DNA from 2 places in the Mesorhizobium sp. LNJC394B00 genome. Region 2 is predicted to be linked to the other one. Evidence: riboswitches for the same ligand, from Rfam matches in the RefSeq annotation. Region 2 holds a riboswitch; the other holds the start of a gene.
What was found. A riboswitch is a leader RNA that binds a small molecule or an ion and turns the genes downstream of it on or off. The one in region 2 is predicted to bind thiamine pyrophosphate.

Region 1 (7,903 bases), on a different contig from region 2:
GCTGCGTTTGCCTCCAGGAGCCCGCCACCTCGATCTGCGCTGTTTTCGCCTCATGCGGGAACACGGCGGAGCTCGCCAACAACGACAGGAGACGAAGATGAAAACCATCCTTATTCCCGCCGTCGCCGGGCTCGCCATGATCGCTGGTATCGGCATTGCCGCCGCCGACGAGGTCATCGTCACGCAGCCGGCACAGCAGCAGGTGATCATCACCCCGGAACAGCGCACGGTCGTGCACCAATACGTAAAGAAACATCCGCTTGCCTCGGTCAATCTGCTCGGCGTCGAATTGAATGTCGGCACTGCCTTGCCTGACACTGTCGAGCTGCAGGAGGTTCCCGACGTTCAGTACAGATACGCCGTCGTCGACAACCATACCGTGTTGGTCGACCCCAGCACGCGCAGGATTGTCGAGGTGGTCGAGTAACGCTCGACAACCTAACCATTCATCGGTGATACGGCCCTGTCGTTCTTCCCAAAAGGGCGGCAGGGCCGAATGACGAACATGATGAAAGGAGAATTGCCATGTTGCCGCATGTCGAGACCCCGAACTCCGCCAATGTTGCGGCGTGTTGCGACAAGTTGTTGGCCGAGCGCAACACGGCGCTGTTATCGATGAAGGAAGCGATCGCGCTCCTGCGGGAGCGCACCGGCACCGATCGTTCGGATGCCGACCTCGCCGGGCTGATCGTCAAGAAAGCGGCGCTGCTCGGCGTTGCGGTGATTTCCGACCCGCGCTGAGATGTCTCGTCACTCAAGACGCCGGTCGAATTTTCGGCTAATGTTTTCGTGGAATCTGGACCAACCGACCGGACCCAACCACGGAGGCTTAAGTGACGGACGACAAACAGGACCGCATTCGCCAGCGCGCGCACGAGATCTGGGAAAAGGCCGGCCGGCCTGAAGGCGCGCATCAGGAACACTGGGAGCAGGCCACGGCTGAAGTCGATGGCGCGGTCGCCAAGCCCAAAAAGGCGGCGAAGAAAGCTGACGCCAAGCCCGCCAAGGCAGCCGCCAAGCCAAAGGCCGCGAAGCCTGCCGCCGCAAAGTCCGGCAAAGCCAAATCGAAATAAGGCCAGAAATAAGGCCAGTCGAAATAAAGCAAGGCCGGAATTCGCTGGCCGGGCCATCCTTCGCGCCCGCCGTTCAGGCGCGCCCGAGCCTCTCAACCTGACGAATTGCGCCTGCGACGGGCAGCGCAATTCCTTGTGTTTGGCGACAGCCGCCCCTCATGCCTGCCAGGCATAACTCGACAGCGCAAAGCGAATCCCGGCAGCTGTCATGGCCAGTTCGCATTCGGTGATCTGGCGCAGGTGGCGCAGATAGCGCGTTACAGTCTGTGGCAGCCAGCCGGCGCAGGCCTCGACATAGGCGCGGCTGTGAACAAGGGTGCCGGTCGACAGCCTTTCGTCCTTCTCGGCAACGACTTTCAGATATTGGCGGATGAAGCGGATGTCGTCGGCGATGTCCTGGCTGGCCATTCGCCAGGCCCCGGCGAGGCGTTGGCACTGATCGAATGACAAGGGCAACAAAGGGGGCGGCAATAAAGGCGGCGGCAACGACGGGGGTGACAGCAAAGGACGAGAGAGATCGGCGAAGGCAACATGGTTCGCTGTGCTCAAGGACATTCCTCTCTGCGAAAAGAGATATCGTACTTTATGTACGAATCAGCGTCAAGCCAATTTCGTACAGTTGGGACGATGGCAATGAATATAGCAGCGGTCGCTTCAGCTAATCACGCATCGTGAATCCTTCAGGAGTCGCACCAATCTCGCGGAGGGCTTTTCCCAGGACGGTGTTGACTGTTTCCCTCGAACAGGTTCAGGCCGCGCCGGATCGTCTCGCGCCAGTTTTCGCCCTTGTCCCACGCTTCCATGAAGGCGAAGGCAAGGTCGTCCTGGCGACGTGTGGCTTCGAGCGCTTGGGTCAGCAGGCGCGCTTGATGGAGATCCTTCTCCCGCTTGGCCCCAGCGCTCGGCCCGAGTCGCGAGGCGACGATCAGCTTGTGGATGGCGTAGCGCTGGGGCGAGGGGACCAGCACAGGCAAGCCCGAGCGATGCAGGAGCGCAGTCCGGATGGGGTCGCGGATAAGGAGATCCAGAAATCTGCCGTTTTCTTATAATTACGTTTATCAGCTTGAATTTCAACGCAGTTATAAGAAATTCGTGGAAACCTTATAACGCAACGAACTGACGAGTCGTCTGTTAACGCCCGGGCGCCCGGCACGTCTGGCCCAAAACACTTTGCCGCAGTGCCTCAACAAACGGCTTCCCCAATGCCGCGAACGGTGCTTTAACCCGCTCATCCACAGGGGTGCTCCGTATGGTCGGGGCTGAGATGAGGGCGGCAAGCCTTCGGACCCTAAAGCTGATCTGGATAATACCAGCGGAGCGAGGCGGGCGATGTTTTCAGGCGCACAGATTTCCCTTTATCCCATGACCGACGATTTCGTCGGCGTCATCCTTGGCGCGCTCGGCGCGCTCGATCCGTGGCGCGACCGGCTGCGGATCGAGATCGACGACATCTCGACGCTTATGGTCGGGCCGCCCGAGGTGCTGTTTCCCGCTATGCGCGACCTGTTCGTCGCGGCGGCCAAAAGCGGCAAGCACTGCGTGCTTTCGGCGGCGGTCTCGCGCGGCTGTCCGGGCGAGCCCGACGATCCGATCTGCCGCTCCGACGAGACCGGCGGCCCCGCCATTCCGCTGGACGAGCGCAAGATCGCCGCGATCCGCGCTGTCCAGGCCACGCCGTCGACCGGCCAGCCGGTGGCGGCGCAGTTCTCGCTCTACGTTATGGGCACGGGCGACCATATGGACGAGATCTACGGCTGCATCGATTTCCTGAAACAGTCCGGCGTCTTTGAGCGCTCAAAGAACTTCTGCACCAAATTGCGTGGCGATGCCGGTGCCGTGTTTGCCACGCTCAACGAGGCCTTCTGCCGCTTCGGCCCCGGCGCCGGCCACGTCACCCTCGACATCACGATCTCGGCGAACAGCCCGAGCGCCGTCTGAGCCGCGGCTCAAGCGTCGTTCCTTGAGGATATTGCCGTGGCTGGTTTATCTGACCCATTGCGTGGAGGAGATGCCTCTGACCCCTCAGCACAAAGAGGAGGGGAGCCATTGGCGATTGGCGAAGACCGCGATGCCCACGAATCTCCCCCCTCGAGCGGGAGATGGCTGGCAGGCCAGAGGGGGTCCCAGCGCGTGGAGCGCCGACGTCCTTTTCGCATCGGCAAGGCGTGGGCGCTCTATGCGAGACGACCCCCTCTGTCGCCTTCGGCGACATCTCCCCCTCGAGGGGGGAGATTAGCCGCCGGCATCGCCAAGACCATCCCCGCCGCCTTCGCCTTCGCCCTGCTCCTCGCGGCCTGGGAGCTCTACGCCCGCTATGGCGGTGTCGCCCCCACCGTGCTGCCGGCGCCGTCGCGCGTGCTGCAGCAGGCCTGGGAGCATCGCGCCGCCCTGGCCGACAACACGCTGCCCACCATCCGCGCCACATCAGCCGGCTTCGCCTGCTCGTTGGTCGCTGCCTTCGTGTTTTCGGCGCTGGTCGATTTCTGGGCCCCGCTGCGCCGCGCGCTGTTTCCGCTGCTGATCGTCAGCCAGACCTTGCCGCTGGTCGCGATCGCGCCGCTCATCGTGCTGTGGTTCGGCTTCGGGCTGATGCCAAAGATCCTGCTTGTGGCGCTCGTCACCTTCTTCCCGATGATGGTCGCGCTGGTCGAAGGTTTTGCTGCGACCAGCAAGGAGATTTCGCAGATGCTCGCCGCCATGGGGGCAGGGCGCTGGCGTATCTTCTGGCTGGCGCGCCTGCCTTCGGCGCTGCCCTATTTCTTCGCCGGGCTGCGCATCTCCATCACCTATGCCGTCGTCGGCGCGATCTTCGCCGAATATGCGGGGGCGGCGAAGGGGCTGGGCATCTACATGCTCAATGCCAAGAACAACTTTCGGCCCGATCTGGTGCTCGCCGCGGTCGCCGTCAGCGCCGCGCTCACGCTTGTCTTGTTCGCCATTGCGGTGCTCGTCCAGCGCTTCGCCATGCCTTGGGAGAATGCAGGGAGCGAAAGCCGCGACCGCAAGGTTGAAGCTGCAGAAGAGAACCGTCAATGACGCGGCTCGAACTCCGGGACATCAGGAAGAACTTCGGCGCGCTTGAGGTGCTCGCCGGCATTTCGCTTCATGTCGCGGCCGGCGAGTTCGTCTCCATCCTCGGCCCTTCCGGCGCCGGCAAGTCGACGCTGTTCCAGTTGCTGACCGGCGCGCTGAAAGGCGAGGGCGACATGCGCTTCGACGGCGCGCCATTGCAGGGCAGCCCCTTCGCCTTCATGCCGCAGCGCGACGCGCTGATGCCGTGGCGACGCGTCATCGACAATGTGACGCTGGGGCTGGAGGTGCAGGGCATGAAGCGCCGCGAGGCGCGCGCGTCCGTTGCGCCATTGTTCGCTGAGTTCGGCCTTGCCGGTTTCGAGCGCGCCTGGCCGGCCGAGCTTTCCGGCGGCATGCGCCAGCGCGCCGCCCTTTTGCGCACCGTGGTGCAGCAGCGCGACATGCTGCTACTCGACGAGCCCTTTGGCGCGCTGGATGCACTGACCCGCGCGGGTATGCAGCGCTGGCTGGAAGGCATGTGGCAGCGCCACCGCTGGACCGCGCTGCTGATCACCCATGACGTGCGCGAAGCCGTCTACCTCTCCGATCGAATCTATCTGATGTCGGCGCGGCCGGCCCGCATCATCGGCGAGATTGCCGTGCCGCTGCCGCGCCCGCGCACCACCGGCAGCGATGCCGCGCGCCAGGCCGCCGCGCTCGAAGCCGACATCCTCGACACGCTGCTCAATCCCGGGACTGACCGGGGCTTGTTTCCGCAGACCGCTCAAAGGAGTTTTTCATGACCGAATTCACACGCCGGCAGGCTTTGCTGCTGACGCTGGCCGCCGGATTGCCGCTGGCCTCGCGCGCTCATGCGGCTGCGCAAAAAATCACCGTCGCGCTCGACTGGACGGTCAACACCAACCATGTCGGCCTGTTCGTTGCCCGCGACAAAGGATTCTACAACGAGGCCGGGCTCGATGTTGAGATCCTGCCCTATGGCGATACTGGCGCCGGCACGCTGGTCGCCAACCGCATCGCCGATTTCGGCATTGCCGGCGTCGGCCTGTTCACCCAGCGGGCTGCCGGCGCCGATCTCAAGGCGGTCTACGCCGTGGTCCAGCAGGAGACCGGCCGGTTGGTCTTCAACGCGGATCGCGGCGAGATCAAGAGTCCCAGGAATCTCGACGGTCTGACCTATGGCGGCTTCGGCAGCGCCTGGGAAAACACGCTGATCTCGACCATCATCCGCCACGATGGCGGCAAGGGCGTTTTCGAGACCGTGACGCTCGGCACCTCGGCCTATGAGGCGCTGGCCAACGGCTCGGTCGACTTCACGCTGGAGGTCTCGACCTGGGAAGGCGTCGCTGCCGAGTTGAAAGGCGTCAGGCAGCGCGGCTTCCGCTACGCCGATTACGGCGTGCCCGACGAGCACACCACCTTGATCGCCTCCAGCAATGCATATCTCCAGGCAAACCCGAAGGCCGCATCGGCCTTCGTCGAGGCAACGCGGCGCGGCTACCAATTTGCCTGCGATCACCCGCAGGAAGCCGGCGATCTGCTGATCGCTTCCAACAGGGATGCGCTGACCGACCCGGCGCTGATCCACGCTTCGCTGAAAATGCTGGTCGACGGACACTTCTTGCGCAGCCAGGACGGCGTCATCGGCACCATCGACAGGGCCAAGATCGAGGCGATCGGAACCTACCTCTTCAGGGCCGGCATATTGCTCGATGGCGATGGCAAGGTTCTGAAGGAGAAGCCGGATTTTAGAGCGTATTTCACGAACGAGTTTTTGGGCGCGTAATCTCTCCCCTCGAGGGGGAGATGTCGCCGAAGGCGACAGAGGGGGTCGATACGTCCTGACGCGACTTCCTATCGCGGACAGAGGACGTCAGCGCCTTACGCGCGGCGACCCCCTCTGGCCTGCCGGCCATCTCCCCTTCGAGGGGGGAGATTGCGCCTCACCGCCTTCTCCCTCACATATCGATCATCGAGCGCTTCACCCGGCCGATGATGGTGATGGCGCCTTCCAGCGCCGGCGGCGGGATGTCCATGTAGGAGGCCGGCTGGAAGGGCGGGTTCTCGTTGGGGCGGTAACGCTTGTAGGTGGCCTGGCCGGATTCGTCCGAAATGACGTAGCAGCCATTGGTCACCAGCCGCTTGTCCCTGAGGTTGACGAAGATGATCGAATCCGGTGGCGAGATCTTGTTCATCGACGGGCCGTCGACGCGCAGAGCAATCCATTGGCCCTGCTCCAGATCGGTGGTGGGGATGGTCGGATAGTCGCTGAGATTGACCACCATGTCCTGGCTGCCGAGTTCGCCGGCGCTGATCCATGAGACGATGGGCACATCGACGGTGGCCAGCGACGGCATCGGGATCTGCCGGCCCGACTCGTCAAAGCCGAAATGGCCCCCCGCAAGGCTGCCGCCGTCACCGTTGAACAAGAGCCAGCCGGGATCGACGCCGAACAGGCGGCCGTATTTCTCCGCCGCCTTGCGCGACAGCGGCCGGTTACCATTCTCGTGACTGATCAGCGTGTTCTTGTTGATGTCGCGCAATGCCCGCGCCGCGTCGCTCGGCGAGGCATAACCCGCCTCCGCCCGCGCCTGCTGCAATCTGTGCCTCGGTTCCTGCATCGTACAAATTGCCTGAAATTTATCGTCCAATATGTACGATTTCGCTTGCGTACGTTTCGTACATATCGTACGCTTAGCGCATGATCGAACAAACCGCAAGCGTTTCCGCAGACATCGTCAGCTTTCTCCCATCGTCCGGGCTGTCCTCCTCCCCGGTCCGGACGCAAACCGGGGCTCTTGCCCCGGATCCGGTCGAACCGTCGTCCCCCCGATCGACCGGAACGGCCGGAGCCGCTCCTCTCCCGGCTCCGGCCACCTCTTCAGCCCATGGCGCCGCCGGTGCGCCAAGGGCTGTCTCCGGCGGGCAGGGTATTTCCTGCATCCGCACGGAAGATGGCACCGTCATCCTGTTCGACCGGCTGACGGGCAGGGCGGTTTCCGCCCTCACCAAAGCGGCCGCCGAAGCCGCCTTGCGGCATCTCGCCGGCTCGCTGCCGGCCGCCAGTATCGGCTGACCGCACCGACCATCCGCTCTGATTTTTTCCCGTGGGCCCTCGGGGCCGGCGCTCGGCCTTTGCGCGCGCAATCAATGGATACCGACATGACTGCCTATACCGACACCGAATTGCAGGAGATCGCCGTCTGGCTGAGGGATGGCCTGTCGGCCACAGGGATCGCCGTCCGCTTCACGGCGCTGCGCGGCAGTCCGGTCTCGCGCAATGCCATCATCGGCATCGTCCACCGCAACAGCGCGTTGAAGACCATCGGCTTCGCCAACCCCAGAGGCGGCAGGTCCGGCGGCCGACCGAGGAAGAATGCGACGGGGAAGACTGCGGCAAACGAGAATACCGCCAAGAGGAATCCGCCGGCGCAGCCAAGCAAGCTCGTAAGGGAAGTAGGAGTTTCGAAGCAGGCCGCGCCGGTCAAACCGGCCGCCAAACCGAGCCGTCAGCCATCGGCCAGGCCTCTGTTGCCAGCCCGTCCGGCGCCCTCGATCCCGGGCGAAGGACGGCTGGTGGTGGACGGCGAAATCTACCGCTTCAATGTGCCGGCGCCGCGCCCTGCCTCGCTCGGGCGTCAGCCGCATGTCGCCGCCATGCGCTTCATCGACTGCCTGTTCGACCGCTGCCGCGCGCCGCTCGACCTGACGCTCGAGGAAGACCCCGACAACGATGCTCCCGGCAGTCGGCCGGGGCTCGAGATGCTGTGCTGCGGCCTGCGCACAAGGGCGCTGAA
Region 2 (7,903 bases):
GCTGGCCACCATGGTCGCCGAGCCCTCGGCGCCGCGATGGCCGCGAAAACGCTGGCGCATGGTCTGCAGTTCGCCCAGGCGGCGCATGTTGCGTTTGCGGCGAGCCGTCACGCCATAGCGCAGCCAATGCTCCTCGCGCACGATCTGGCGGCCGAGCTTGTGCTGTTCGCGCTCTTCCTCTTCCAGCACAAGGTCGCGCCATTCCTCGAAATGGCCAAAGCCCTTGTCGAGGCGGCGGGTCTGGCCACGGTCGAGCCAGACAGTGGCGCGCGAGACGCGTTCGAGGAAGCGACGGTCGTGCGAGATGACGATCAGCGCCGAAGACGTCCGGACAAGCTCTTCTTCCAGCCATTCGATGACCGACAAATCGAGATGGTTCGTCGGCTCATCAAGCAGCAGAATATCGGGTTCGGGCGCCATGACGCGGGCAAGTGCTGCGCGGCGCGCCTCGCCGCCGGAGAGATCGTTGGGGTTCTCCGTGCCGGCGAGGCCGAGATGCTCCATCAGATATGTGGCGCGGTAGGGATCGTCGGCAGGCCCAAGCCCGGCCTCGACATAGGCGCGCACATTGGCAAAGCCGTCCATGTCGGGCATTTGCGGGAGATAGCGCACCGTTGCCGAAGGCTGGCGGAAGACCTCGCCGTCTTGCGGCTCGATCAGACCAGCAGCAATCTTCAGGAGCGTCGACTTGCCGGAGCCGTTGCGGCCGACGAGCGCGATCTTGTCACCGGCGGACGCCGTCAGTTCGGCGCCATCGAGCAGCGGCGTGCCGCCAAAGGTCAGTCTTATGCCGTCGAGGTTGAGAAGGGGCGGGGCCATGTCAGCTTTCAGGCAAGGGGTAGGGGTGGGCGAGCAGCAGCGCGCGGCCATGGCCGAGCGCGATTTCGAGGCCGCCCCCGGTCGTGTTGGACTTGACCTCGTTCGAGATGGTCAGCGACGAGCCGAACACGACCTCGACATGGTCGAGCGGCCACTTCGCGCCGGACACGGTGAGGCCCGAAAGATCGGAAAAGCCGAGCACCGAAAACAGCGTTCCGTCGGCATAGTCGAAGCCGGCCTTGCCAGGCAGCAGAGGGGCGCCTTCCTGCGCTCCGCTGGTCAACAGCAATTTTGTGCCGGCCTCGGCCAGCCGCAGGCTGAGCGCCAGATGGAGGAAGGCGTGGTCGGCGCGCTTGCCGCCGAAAGCGCCGGCCAGCACCAGGCTGGTGGCGCCGCGTTCCAATGCCGCCGCGATCGCCAGTTCGCCATCGGTCTTGTCCTTTTCGGGAGGAAACACCTCCCGCGGCACGGCGGCGAGATCGGCAGGCAGGTCCGCCGGCACGGAATCGAAATCGCCGACCCACAGCTCCGGCATCACGCCGAGCAGGCGGGCATGATCGATGCCGGCGTCGGCGGCGATGACGCGCGTGCCCGCGACCTGGCGGTCGAGCCGCGGCGTGCGGACGAGATCGCCGCCAAGCAGGATGGTGAATGTGCTCATATCCGCTGGCCCTTACCAGCCCCGCCGACGAAACGGAAGGCCGAGCGGCACCGTCACTCTTTGTTGGAGCATGATCTTTTTCCGGAAACGGATTCCACTTTCCGGGATCACGCTCGGGCAAACTTCCACTTGCGTGGCACCTTGGCCGGGCCTATGTGTCGAAACGCTCTAACGGGGTGCCGGACGCGATCTTCGCGGACCGGCTGAGAGGCAGTCTCGCCAACCCGCTGAACCTGATCCGGTTTGTACCGGCGGAGGGATTAGACGCTTCGGACAGCCCGACGCCTCAATTCCTTTCAACACGAATGAAGGAGGCGCCGATGCGCATTTTTTTGTCCCGTCTTGTCCCAGCGCTTGGGCTTGCTGTTTCGCTACTGGCAAGCCCTGCGTGCGCGCAGGAAAAACTCACGATCTATACCTATGAGAGTTTCACTGCCGACTGGGGTCCAGGCCCCCAGGTGAAGAAGGAATTCGAGGCCGAGTGCGGCTGCAGCGTCGACTTCGTCTCGGTGGCCGACGGCGTCGCGCTGCTCAATCGCGTCAAGCTCGAAGGTGCGTCGACCAAAGCCGATATCGTGCTTGGCCTCGACACCAACCTCACCGCGGAAGCCAAGGCTTCCGGCCTGTTTGTCCGACATGGCGCGGTGGCTGAAAACAACGTGCCGGGCGGCTGGAGCGACGACACTTTCGTGCCCTACGATTATGGCTATTTCGCCGTCGTCTACGACACCGAGAAGCTGAAGAACCCACCGAAGAGCCTGAAGAAATTGGTCGAGGGCGATGCCGCCGACAAGATCGTCATCCAGGATCCGAGGACGTCGACGCCGGGCCTCGGCCTGCTGCTGTGGGTCAAGTCGGTCTATGGCGACAAGGCGCCGGAAGCCTGGGCGAAACTCAAGGGCAAAGTGCTGACGGTGACGCCGGGCTGGAGCGAGGCCTACGGCCTGTTCACCAAGGGCGAGGCGCCGATGGTGCTTTCCTATACGACGTCGCCGGCCTACCACATGGTGGCGGAGAACACCGGGCGCTACCAGGCGGCCTCGTTCGAGGAAGGCGAGTATCTGCAGATCGAGGTCGCCGGCATCACCACCACGGGCGCGAAGAATCCGCTGGCGGCGAAGTTCCTGGCCTTCATGACCGGGCCGAAATTCCAGGATGTCATTCCGGAGACCAACTGGATGTTCCCGGCCGGGAAAACCGACAAGCCGCTCAATCCGGCTTTTGATAGGCTGGTCAAGCCGGCGAAGACCTTGCTGTTCAGCCCGGAAGAGGTCGCGGCAAATCGCAAGGCCTGGGTGGATGAATGGCTGGCGGTGATGAGCAAGTAGCTTTGGCTGTATAGTCAAAAGATGAGTGCTCTACGGCGCCCCCCTCTGTCCTGCCGGACATCTCCCCCACGAGGGGGGAGATTGGCCTTTACGTTGACTTTCGCCAATCTCCGAAGCTGCAGGAATGAGCGGAGCGCTAAAACCGCCAATCTCCCCCCTCGTGGGGGAGATGTCCGGCAGGACAGAGGGGGGCGCGAAGGAACGCGACGCCCGGTAAAGAGTGCAACGCTCTGACCCCCGCATCACGGCCGGCATTGTCGCGCTTGCGGCAATCGCGCTGCTGATCGGTGGCGCCTTCGCCGGCCTTATCCGCGAAGGCGCGCACGACCTTTCCGGCGCCGCGTCCGCCTTTGACCTCTATCTCCTGCGCGTGGTCCGCTTCACGCTCTGGCAGGCTGCGCTCTCGACTCTGCTTTCCGCCGTACCGGCGCTCTTCGTCGCCCGGGCGCTGTCGCGGCATCCGCGCTTCTTCGGACGCGGCTTCATCCTGCAGCTATTCACTGTGCCCCTTGCCTTGCCGGCAATTGTCGGAGCGCTGGGAATACTGGCGCTCTATGGCCGCGCCGGTTATTTCGCCGCGATCGGTGGCCAGAGCTGGCCCGACATCTATGGGCTGTCGGGCATCCTCGTCGCCCACGTCTTCTTCAACCTGCCGCTGGCCACCCGGCTGTTCCTCGAAGCGCTGGGAACGGTGCCGGCCGATCAATGGCGGCTGGCGAGCCAGCTCGGCATGGGGGCGAGGCCAGCCTTCCGGCTGATCGAGTGGCCGGTGCTGCGCGCCGCGCTGCCGGGCGTCGCCGGGCTTGTCTTCATGCTTTGCATCACCTCCTTCACCATCGTCCTGATCCTCGGCGGCGGGCCGGCGGCGACGACGCTGGAAGTCGCCATCTATCAGGCGCTGCGTTTCGACTTCGATCCGGCGCGAGCGGTGACGCTGACGGTGCTACAGATCGCGCTGACTTTCGCCGTCATGCTGGCGCTGACGCGGCTCGGCGCCAATGTGACCGGCGACGCCAATTTGCCTGTCGCGCCGCGCCGCTATCACTTGGCCGGCAAAGCAGAAACAGCGTTCAACGCCGTCCTGATCGTGCTCGCCTTGCTGTTCGTCGCCGGACCGATGGCGGCCACCGTCGCGTCCGGCCTCGGCGCCGATCTCGGCCGGCTGGCGGGCGAGAGTGCCGTGCGTCAGGCGACGCTGACCAGCGCCGGTCTCGCCTTCTCGGCGGCGCTACTTTCGGTGGCGCTGGCACTGTCGCTGATCATGGCGCGGCGGGCACTGTCGCTGCGCCGCCGGTCCAGTGCCCGTTCATTGCTCGAACATGCCACCGACACCGGCGCCGGCTTCGTCCTCATCGTGCCGCCCATCGTCATCGGCGCCGGCTGGTTTCTCCTGCTGCGCACGGTCAGCGATGTCTTTGCCATCGCGCCGGTCATGGTCGTCACCGTCAATGCGGTGATGGCGATGCCCTTTGCCATCCGCGCGATGCGCCCGGCCTATGATGCGGCGAGCGAGCGCCATGAAAAGCTGTGCGCGCAGCTCGGCATTGCGGGCTGGAACCGGCTGCTTCTGGTCGACTGGCCATCGCTCCGGCGGCCGCTGGCCACCGGCTTTGCCTTCGCCATGGCACTGTCGCTCGGCGATCTCGGCGTCATCGCGCTGTTCGGCAGCGATTCGGTGCAGACCTTGCCCTATCTCCTGCTGGCGCGCATGGGCAGCTATCGCACGGCCGATGCTGCCGGGCTGGCTTTGCTGCTCGGGGCGGTCTGCCTTGCATTGGTGGTCGCGGCAGACTGGCTGGGACGGGGAGAGAGATCGTGACGTCCGCTGTGGAGAAAGGCACGACTGTCCGGCTGGACAAGGTCTCGTTCAGCTATGGCGAAACGCCATTCCTGTTCGATGTCGAATTCGATACATCTAAGATCACCGCCATCATGGGGGCAAGCGGTTCGGGCAAATCGACCTTGCTCAATCTGGTGGCTGGTTTCGAGACGCCGGAGTCCGGTCGTGTGCTGATCGGCGCCGCCGATGTCGGCGCCGAGCCGCCTTCGGCGCGGCCGGTGTCGATGGTATTCCAGGAAAACAATCTGTTTGCTCATCTCTCGGTGGAGAAGAATGTCGGGCTCGGCCGCTCGCCATCGCTCAACCTGACCGACGCCGATCGCGCCGCAATCGCCGAGGCGCTTGACCGCGTCGGCCTGGCCGGCAAGGAAATGCGCCTGCCGCGCGAACTCTCCGGCGGCGAAAGGCAGCGCGTGGCGCTCGCCCGCGTTCTGGTGCGCGACCGGCCAGTGCTGCTGCTCGACGAGCCGTTCGCTTCGCTCGGGCCAGCACTGCGCGACGACATGCTCGACCTGGTGGCCGGCGTTCATGCCGAGCGGGCGATGACGGTGCTGTTCGTCACGCATCAGCCGGAAGACGCTCGCCGTATCGGCGAGCAGATGGTTTTTCTGGACAATGGCAGGGTTGCCGCGACGGGACCTGCCGGCGATTTTTTCGACGGCACTGGCCCTGAAGCGTTTCGGCGCTATATCGGCGCAAGTTCGGGCGGATCACGCGATATTGCCCGGAAGCGGACATAATTTACGACCAAACCGGCTACAGGTGATGTGGCGCTTGCTTGCCATGGTCCAGTCGATGTGGCTAGGTCCGCTTAGTACTGGTCCGGCACGAGCCGTGATTTGCCCCTACAGCGCCGCACCCGGCCGGATGCGTAAACGCTGTAGGTTTTTTGATGTGTGCAGGATTGCCAACGAAACCGATTTTTCGCTGGCGCGGACCCCGGTTCCAAATCATGCGCCGAGAGCTGAAGGAACGCCGTGCTGCCGACCGGCACTGACACTTTGAAACGCAGACCGCTGGTGCGCTTCCTCGCGCTGGCCGGCCTTGCCGTGGCGCTGGCCAGCTGCCAGATGTTCACGCCTCCCGAAGTGCAGGAATCCGGCTTCCAGCCTTCCGACAAGCCGATCACGGTCGACAATGTCGCCGCCAACAGCAAGCTTGCCGAACTGGCGAAGGCACAGCATCCGCGCATCCTTGCCACCTATGGCGGCGAATATTCCGATCCCAAGCTCGAGCGCATGGTGGCCAAGGTTGTCGGCAGCCTGACCGTGGTGTCGGCCAATCCGACCCAGACCTATCGCATCACCATCCTCAATTCGCCCAACGTCAACGCTTTCGCGCTGCCGGGTGGCTATCTCTACGTCACCCGCGGCCTGCTGGCGCTGGCCAATGATTCGGCCGAACTCGCCGCCGTCATCGCGCATGAGATGGGCCACGTCACCGCCAATCACGGTCTGCAGCGACAGCAGCTCGAGGCCGAGGAAGGCCTGGCGACCAAGGTGGTCTCCGATGTGCTGGGCGACAGCCCGACCGCCAAGCAGGCATTGATCCGCGGCAAGCTGAGGCTGGCGCAGTTCTCGCGCAACCAGGAGCTGGAGGCAGACGCCATCGGCATCAAGTCGATCGGCGAGGCGGGTTACGATCCCTATGCCGCCGGGCGTTTCCTGCAGTCGATGTCGGCCTACACCGATTTCCGCTCGATCAGCGGCGCCACCGACGCCAGCCTCGACTTCCTGGCCACGCACCCCAACACGCCGCAGCGAATTGATCTGGCGCAGCGCCACGCCCGCCAGTTCGGCGCGCCGGGCATCGGCACCCGCGACCGCGATTCCTTCCTGGCCGGGATAGACGGCCTGCTCTATGGCGACACGCCGGAAGAGGGCTATGTGCGCGGCCAGACCTTCCTGCATCCGGGCCTCGGCGTTTCGTTCACGGTGCCCGACGGCTTCATCATCGACAATTCGGCGGCGGCGGTGACGGCGACCGGTCCCGGCGACATGGCGATCCGCTTCGACGGTGTGTCGATCGACAAGGATCGTGCGCTGACCGACTACATCAGAAGCGGCTGGGTGGCCGGTCTCGACGAGACCAGTGTGCGCCAGGAGACGATCGACGGCAACCAGGCGGCGACCGCGCACGCCGGCGCCGATGGCTGGCAGTTCGACATTGCGGTGATCCGCGCCGGCGGTCAGGTCTACCGGCTTTTGACAGCGGCCCCCTCGGCCAGCACGACACTCGATCCGGTGGCACGCTCGGTCAGCGGTTCGTTCCGCGTGCTCAGCCCCGCCGAGAAGGCGGCACTGAAGCCGCTGCATATCCGCGTCGTCACGGTACAGGCCGGGCAGACGATGGGCACACTTTCGGCGCAGATGGTCGGCGTCGACCGCAAGCTCGATCTGTTCCGCGTGCTCAACGCGATGTCGCCGGGCGCCTCGGTTTCGGCCGGCGACAAGGTCAAGATCGTCACGGACAGATAGCGCCGGTCTTCGTCAGAAACCCCAGCCTTCGTAGTGCTTTTTTCTGAGATAACTTTTCTGAGATAACTCGGGGTACCCCGTTCCTGGCAATCTCAGGCCGCCATGAACTCCGGATTCTGCTTCACCAGCGCGAGCTTGAGCTTTTCCATGGCGCGGGCCTCGATCTGCCGGACACGCTCCTTGGAAATGCCGAGCGTCTCGCCAAGCGCCTCAAGCGTCGCACCTTCGTCGCTCAGCCGGCGCTCCTCGATGATCCTGAGTTCGCGGGCATTGAGCGCGCGGAGCGCCGTCTTCAGCCACATCAGGCGCCGTTCGACGTCGATGGTGTCGCCGGCGACCTCGTCAGGCAATGGATCGTCCGAAATCAGGAAGTCCATCCGCTCGGTGGTGCCAGCTTCGTCGGCGAGCGGTGCGTTGAGCGAAGAGTCAGGTGCTGAAAGCCTGGAATCCATCTTCGCGACATCGGCCTCGGAGACGCCTAGGGCTACCGAGACTTCGCGGTAGAGCGTGGCGTTGGAGATCGGCTCGGCGCCATTGGCAAGACGGGCGCGCAGGCGCCGCAGGTTGAAGAACAGCGCCTTTTGCGCCGAAGAGGTGCCGCCGCGAACGATCGACCAGTTGCGCAGGATATAGTCCTGCATCGAAGCGCGGATCCACCATGTCGCATAGGTCGAGAAGCGCACCTCGCGCTCCGGCTCGAAACGCGCGGCTGCTTCCAGCAGCCCGACATGGCCCTCTTGGACCAGATCTCCGAGCGGCAGGCCGTAATGTCGGAACT

Region 1: linked by a shared signal. The riboswitch ahead of X751_RS160160 (YkoF family thiamine/hydroxymethylpyrimidine-binding protein) and the one ahead of thiB (thiamine ABC transporter substrate binding subunit) in region 2 are both predicted to bind thiamine pyrophosphate.

Annotation. Positions count from the first base shown of each region.
Region 1 covers NZ_AYWH01000001.1:682,913-690,815, forward strand. The annotation lists gene X751_RS160185 (DUF1236 domain-containing protein) at 98-427, shown strand; gene X751_RS160180 (hypothetical protein) at 526-741, shown strand; gene X751_RS160175 (DUF2934 domain-containing protein) at 834-1,073, shown strand; gene X751_RS160170 (hypothetical protein) at 1,230-1,481, opposite strand; gene X751_RS1000000165235 (GSU2403 family nucleotidyltransferase fold protein) at 1,754-2,101, opposite strand; TPP riboswitch at 2,300-2,412, shown strand; gene X751_RS160160 (YkoF family thiamine/hydroxymethylpyrimidine-binding protein) at 2,403-3,011, shown strand; gene X751_RS160155 (ABC transporter permease) at 3,318-4,109, shown strand; gene X751_RS160150 (ABC transporter ATP-binding protein) at 4,106-4,888, shown strand; gene X751_RS160145 (ABC transporter substrate-binding protein) at 4,885-5,892, shown strand; gene X751_RS160140 (S24 family peptidase) at 6,065-6,727, opposite strand; gene X751_RS160135 (hypothetical protein) at 6,808-7,182, shown strand; gene X751_RS160130 (GcrA cell cycle regulator) at 7,269-7,903, shown strand, end outside.
Region 2 covers NZ_AYWH01000008.1:2,255-10,157, forward strand. The annotation lists gene X751_RS141145 (ABC-F family ATP-binding cassette domain-containing protein) at 1-819, opposite strand, end outside; gene X751_RS141140 (thiamine diphosphokinase) at 821-1,480, opposite strand; TPP riboswitch at 1,643-1,757, shown strand; gene thiB (thiamine ABC transporter substrate binding subunit) at 1,801-2,808, shown strand; gene thiP (thiamine/thiamine pyrophosphate ABC transporter permease) at 3,029-4,627, shown strand; gene thiQ (thiamine ABC transporter ATP-binding protein) at 4,624-5,388, shown strand; gene X751_RS141120 (M48 family metalloprotease) at 5,719-7,125, shown strand; gene X751_RS141115 (RNA polymerase factor sigma-32) at 7,218-7,903, opposite strand, start outside.